2 regions of the Bradyrhizobium genomosp. III genome follow, and region 1 is predicted to be linked to the other one. Evidence: predicted binding sites of a transcription regulator. Region 1 holds the regulator's gene; the other holds the start of a gene.
What was found. Region 1 encodes PhoB, which activates phosphate uptake and scavenging genes when phosphate is short. Its sites were predicted from a motif close to TGTCATNNANCTGTCAT; they were not measured.

Region 1 (3,407 bases):
CCGAATTGCAGAAGAACACGAAGTCGGCAAAGCTCTCGTTGCAGAGCCGGTTGGCGAGCTTCTCGCCATCCGGGCTCTGGAACAGGTTCGACATGTGCCAGAGCTTCGTCGCCTGCTCCTGCAGCGCCTTGATCAGATGCGGGTGGCAATGGCCGAGCGCATTCACAGCCACGCCCGAGGTGAAATCGAGATAGCGATCGCCATTGGTCGCGATCAGCCAGCAGCCTTCGCCGCGCTCGAAGCCGAGGTCGGCTCTGGCGAAAACGGGGAGCAAATGCGGCGCTGCGCTGTTAGTCATGATGTCACTTGAATGTTGCGGACGGTGTGACGCGTGCATTGCGCAACGCACCATCGACCGGCCCGGAAAACGAAACGTGCCGCCTTTTAAGGGCGGCACGCGCGACTATCTTATGCCTGGCAAGACGGGTGTCAATGCCGCCCGGAAAGCCTCGCGAAACGCTGAATCCGTAGTCTTGCGGTGCCGATTTTGCGGGTTTTCACCACGGAACATGTGGAAGCGAGTCGGCGGACTCTTGCGCGGGAGTCACGCCATATTGTAGCGTTTGGATTGTCAGATACGACATCTCGTGCAGCGGTTCTGATCCCAAGAGTCCTCTTGTACCGGCGTAAACGTTCGGGCGTCAGTCACGCGCCCGGCGAGCCTTAAGGGATTCTGACGGCACGGGTTTTTGAAGGCTTAGGCAATCGCTGCGAGGCCCCAGGATGGCGGCGCGTAGCGAGGGAAAGGGTGCAATGACGGTTTTGACCTGGTCCGACGATCGCGTCGAGCAGCTGAAAAAGCTCTGGGAGGCCGGACTTTCGGCCAGCCAGATCGCAGCTGAACTCGGCAATGTGACCCGCAATGCCGTGATCGGCAAAGTGCACAGGCTCGGTCTGTCCGGCCGTGCCAAGAGCCCTTCATCGGCAGCGCCCCGGCCGCGCAAGGCGCGTCCCGCGCAGCACATGATGCGGGTGACCCGCCCCATTGCGCGCGGCAACACCGCGCTGGCGCAGGCCTTCGAGGTCGAGGTGGAGGCCGAACCGGTCACCTACGACAACGTGGTGCCAATGAGCCAGCGGCTGTCGCTGCTCGAGCTGAACGAGGCCACCTGCCATTGGCCGGTCGGCGATCCCTCCAGCCCGGATTTCTTCTTCTGCGGCGGCAGGGCGCTGTCCGGCCTGCCCTACTGCGCCCAGCACTCGCGCGTGGCGTATCAGCCGGCGGCGGATCGCCGGCGTGCCCCGGCAAAGCCGGGTCCGCGGTGAGCGGATTTAGCTGATCGCAAAGACGGCAGCCGTCACACGACGGCGCCTCAACCAACTCGGTGTCATCCCCGCGAACGCGGGGATCCATAACCACAGGGCGCTGTTGTTGCGCGAGATGGTCACTCCGAGTCTTCGCCAAACCACTGCCTGTGGTTATGGGTCCCTGCTTTCGCAGGGACGACACCGGAGAATGTGGCGGCAGCCCACCAAACCCCAACGCCTGCAAACCTTACGTCTGCTCCGCCTTCGCGAACCGATCGTCGAGCGCGTAGCCGGCGCCGCGGACGGTGCGGATCGGGTCCTGCTCGCGGCCGAGATTGAGCAGCTTGCGCAGGCGGCCGATATGGACGTCGACGGTGCGCTCGTCGATGTAGATGTCGCGGCCCCAGACGCTGTCGAGCAGCTGCTCGCGCGAGAACACGCGGCCCGGATGCTCCAGGAAGAACTCCAGCAGGCGATATTCGGTCGGACCGAGATCGATCGGCCGGCCCGAGCGCGCCACGCGACGCTTGTCGCGGTCGAGCTCGATGTCGCCATAGGCCAGCACTGTCGCGAGTCGCTCAGGACTGGCGCGGCGAAGCAGGCCCTTCACGCGCGCCAAAAGCTCCGGCACCGAGAACGGCTTGACGATGTAGTCGTCGGCGCCGGTCGCAAGTCCCCGCACCCGCTCGCTCTCCTCGCCGCGCGCGGTGAGCATGATGATCGGCAGCTGCTTGGTGTCGGAACGGGTCCGCAGCCGCCGGCACAGCTCGATGCCCGACAGGCCCGGCAGCATCCAGTCGAGCACGATCAGGTCCGGGATGTGCTCCTTGAGGCGGGTGTCGGCGTCGTCGCCGCGCATCACCGTCTCGACGTCATAGCCGTCGCCTTCGAGGTTGTAGCGAAGCAGCTCGGTGAGAGCTTCCTCGTCCTCAACCACCATAATGCGTGCGCCCATCGGGTCGTCGCTCCTTGAGTCTTCAGGTATTCGGGACCGTCGTGGCGAAGGTGGTCATGTCGCCCTTCGGCCGCTTGTCGGTGATCGCCTGGCCTTCGATCATGTAGAACACGGTCTCGGCGATGTTGGTGGCGTGGTCGCCGATCCGCTCGATGTTCTTGGCGCAGAACATCAGATGGATGCAGAACGAGATGTTGCGCGGATCCTCCATCATGTAGGTGAGGAGCTCGCGGAACAGCGAGGTGCAGATCGCGTCGACTTCCTCGTCGCCCTTCCACACCGCCATCGCCGCCGGCAGATCATGTGCGGCATAGGCGTCCAGCACCGACTTGACCTGCTGCTGCACGAGGTCGGTCATGTGCTCCAGGCCGCGGAACAGTTTCAGCGGATGGAAGTCGGTCTCCAGCGCGGCGACGCGCTTGCCCATGTTCTTGGCGAGGTCGCCGATGCGCTCGAGGTCGGTCGCAACGCGCATGGCGCCGACGATCTCGCGCAAATCCACCGCCATCGGCTGGCGGCGGGCGATGGTGAGCACCGCGCGTTCCTCGATGCGCTTCTGCAGCGCGTCGAGCTCGGCATCGATGGTGACGACGCGCTGGCCGAGCGCGACGTCGCGGCGGATCAGCGCGCCGACGGAATCGACGATCATGCGTTCGGCGATGCCGCCCATCTCGGCGACCAGGCGGGTGAGCTCCTGGAGGTCGGTGTCGAAAGCTTTTGCGGTATGTTCAGTACCCATGTCGCGTCTCCTCAGCCGAACCGGCCGGTGATGTAATCCTGCGTGCGCCGGTCGCTCGGCGACGTGAAGATCTTGCTGGTGTCGTCGAACTCGATCAGCTCGCCGAGATACATGAAGGCGGTCTTGTCGGAGACGCGCGCCGCCTGCTGCATGTTGTGCGTGACGATCGCGATCGTGTAGTTCTCGGACAGCTCCTGGATCAGCTCCTCGACCTTGGCGGTCGAGATCGGATCGAGCGCCGAGCAGGGCTCGTCGAACAGAATCACCTCGGGCCGCACCGCGACGGTGCGGGCGATGCACAGGCGCTGCTGCTGGCCGCCGGAGAGCGACAGGCCGGAGGCGTTGAGCTTGTCCTTGACCTCGTTCCACAGCGCGCCGCCGCGCAGCGCCTTCTCGACGCGGTCGTCCATCTCGGACTTCGAGATCTTCTCGTAGAGGCGGATGCCGAAGGCGATGTTCTCGTAG
Region 2 (3,407 bases), on a different contig from region 1:
ACATTCAATTGCGAACAATTAAATGTGAGCCGCGCTAATTTCAATTGCCCACAATCTAATTGTTTGCGATACAGAGCACACCCCAACCGGAAGACCCGAGGAGACGACAATGTCCGTGAACGTCCTCTACAAGGCCAGCGCCAAGGCCACCGGCGGCCGTGATGGCCATGCTGCAACCCTCGACGGCGCGCTCGACGTCAAGCTCACCACGCCGAAGGAGCTCGGGGGCGGCGGCGGCGCCGGCAACAATCCCGAGCAGCTGTTCGCGGCCGGCTATGCGGCCTGCTTCATCGGCGCGATGAAGTTCGTCTCGTCGCAGGGTGGGCCGAAGGTTCCGGCCGATGCCTCCGTGACCTCGACCGTCGGCATCGGCCCGCGCTCCGAGGGCGGCTTCGGTCTCGACATCGATCTCGCCGTCTCGCTGCCGGGCCTCGCCCGCGCGGAAGCCGAGGCGCTGGTCGAGAAGGCGCACCAGGTGTGCCCGTACTCCAATGCCACGCGCGGCAATGTCGACGTTCGCCTGACGGTCGTCTGATCGAAAGTGCGGATTGGCTGGCCCGGGATCCCCCTCGGGCCGGCCGCTTCCGCTGATCTGCCAATCCTGATTTGCCATGCCGCGGCATGCGGCCGGCAGTGCATACGCCCCTACGCAACAGGCCATTGCTGGCTTGTGCGAACCTCGCTAGGCCTGTGGCCAAATATCGACACAGGGGAAGCGAAGGCATGAGTTCTGAAGCCGCCAGTTCTGAAGCCGCATTGGGCGCAATGAGCGGATTGCGCGTCATCGATCTCACGCGCGTGCTCGGCGGTCCCTACTGCACCCAGATCCTCGCCGACCACGGCGCCGACGTGATCAAGGTCGAGCCGCCCGCGGGCGACGAGGTGCGCGAATGGGGCCCTCCCTTCCACGAGGAGGACGCGGCCTATTTCGTCGGAATCAACCGCAACAAGCGCTCGATCGGCCTCGACCTCGCCTCCGAGGGCGGCCGCATCGTGCTGCTCAAGATGCTGGAGACCGCCGACGTCCTGATCGAGAATTTCAAGCCGGGCACGCTGGAGAAATGGGGCATCGGCAACGACGTGCTCAGCAAGAAATTCCCGCGCCTCGTGCATTGCCGGATCTGCGGCTTCGGCGCCGACGGCCCGCGCGGCGGCAATCCCGGCTATGACGCCATCATCCAGGCCATGACCGGCATGATCGCCGCGACCGGCTCGCCCGAGAGCGGACCGACGCGGATCGGCGTGCCCTTGGTCGACATCACCACCGGACTTTATGCGGCGATCGGCATCCTGATGGCGCTGTCGGAGCGGCAGCGTTCCGGCAAGGGCCAATTCCTGGAGACGACGCTGTACGAGACCGGCCTTGCCATCATGCATCCGCACACCGCGAATTATTTCATGCATGGCAAGCCGCCGAGCCTCACCGGCAACGAGCATCCCAACCTCGTGCCTTACGCGATCTTCCCGACCAAGACCGACGACATCTTCATCGGTGTCGGCAATGACGGCACCTTCCGCAAGCTCGCCAAGGAGATCGGCAAGCCCGAGCTCGGCACCGATCCGCGCTTTGCCCGCAACAAGGACCGCATCGCCAATCGCGAGGCGCTGCGCGCCGAGCTTGCTGCCGTGTTCAGCCAGCACGAGGCCGAGCCGCTGTGCAATCGCCTGCTCGCCGCGGGCCTGCCCGCCGGGCCCGTGCAGAAGATCGACCAGGCGTTGACCAACCCGCACACGATCGCGCGCGGCGATATTATCGAGAAGGACTGGTACAAGGGCGTCGCCTCGCCGATCCGGCTCGACCGCAGCAAGCCGAGCCTGCGCCGGCTGCCGCCGAAATTCAGCCAGCACTCCCAGGAGGTGCTGGGCGAGTTTGGCTACTCCAAGGCCGAGATCGACGCGATGGTCGAGAAGGGCACCGTCTGCGGCCCCGAGCGCAAGCGGTAGAGGCCACCACCTCCGTCCGACGAATGATGCCGCAGTGCGGCGCGGGCACGATAGTGCACCGCGAACCAATGCGGCTGCCGCTCCGTCTTCGCCTATTTGCCGTCTTCCCTTTTCCAGCGCTTGCCGCTTTCGTTTCGGCCGCTTACACAGTCATGTGAACGTCATATGGCGCTGCTAGCGCAAGCGCTTCTTTTGACGGCCAAGGGAGGTTTACTTGATGGCTCTTCGACACTTTGGGGTGGCTGCCGCATTTGCACTCACGGTTGGCATGACGGCGTCGCCGGCGCTGGCCGTGACGGAAATCCAGTGGTGGCACGCGATGACCGGCGCCAACAACGACGTCATCGTCAAGCTCGCCAACGACTTCAACACGTCGCAGAGCGACTTCAAGGTCGTTCCGACCTACAAGGGCAATTACGCCGACACCATGAACGCGGGCATCGCGGCGTTTCGTGCCGGCAACGCGCCGCACATCATGCAGGTGTTCGAGGTCGGCACCGCCACCATGATGGCTGCGACCGGCGCGGTGAAGCCCGTCTACAAGCTGATGGCCGAGGCCGGCGAGAAGTTCGATCCCAAGATCTACCTGCCCGCCATCACCGGCTACTACTCGACCTCGAAGGGCGAGATGCTGTCGTTCCCCTTCAACTCGTCGTCCACCGTGATGTGGGTCAATCTCGACGAGCTGAAGAAGGCCAATGTCGCGATCCCGAAGACCTGGCCCGAGACGTTCGAGGCCGCCAAGAAGCTGAAGGCTGCCGGTCATGACACCTGCGGCTTCTCCGGCTCCTGGGTCACCTGGGTCAATCTCGAGCAGCTCTCCGCCTGGCACAACGTCCCGCTCGCCAGCAAGGCCAACGGCCTCGACGGCTTCGACACCAAGCTCGAGTTCAACGGGCCGCTCCAGGTCAAGCATCTCGAAAACCTGGTCGAGCTCCAGAAGACCAAGGTCTACGACTATGCCGGCCGTACCAACACCGGCGAAGGCCGCTTCACCTCGGGCGAATGCCCGATCTACCTGACCTCGTCGGCCTTCTTCGGCAACGTCAAGGCCCAGGCCAAGTTCAACTTCACCGCGGTGCCGATGCCGTATTATCCGGAGGCAAAGGGCGCGCCGCAGAACTCGATCATCGGCGGCGCTTCGCTCTGGGTCATGGGCGGCAAGCCGGCCGACGAATACAAGGGCGTCGCAAAATTCCTGACCTTCCTCTCCGACACCGATCGCCAGGTCTACATCCACAAGGCCTCGGGCTATCTGCCGATCACCAAGGCGGCCTATGAGAAAGCCAAGGCCGAGGGCTTCTACAAGGACCAGCCCTATCTCGAGACCCCGCTGCTGGAGCTGACCAACAAGGAGCCGACCGAGAACTCGCGCGGTCTGCGCCTCGGCAACATGGTTCAGCTGCGTGACGTCTGGTCGGAAGAGATCGAGCAGGCGCTGGCCGGCAAGAAGACCGCCAAGC

Region 2: a site for PhoB is predicted at 2,093-2,109, ahead of ugpB (sn-glycerol-3-phosphate ABC transporter substrate-binding protein UgpB). Genes of this name have one in related genera too.

The regions. Positions count from the first base shown of each region.
Region 1 covers NZ_AJQF01000056.1:17,739-21,145, reverse strand. Annotated here, with positions in the region: gene IC66_RS0105325 (aspartate aminotransferase family protein) at 1-298, opposite strand, end outside; gene IC66_RS0105320 (GcrA family cell cycle regulator) at 754-1,266, shown strand; gene phoB (phosphate regulon transcriptional regulator PhoB) at 1,496-2,203, opposite strand; gene phoU (phosphate signaling complex protein PhoU) at 2,226-2,942, opposite strand; gene pstB (phosphate ABC transporter ATP-binding protein PstB) at 2,954-3,407, opposite strand, start outside.
Region 2 covers NZ_AJQF01000472.1:2,052-5,458, reverse strand. Annotated here, with positions in the region: gene IC66_RS0137190 (organic hydroperoxide resistance protein) at 110-535, shown strand; gene IC66_RS0137185 (CaiB/BaiF CoA transferase family protein) at 724-1,944, shown strand; gene ugpB (sn-glycerol-3-phosphate ABC transporter substrate-binding protein UgpB) at 2,162-3,407, shown strand, end outside.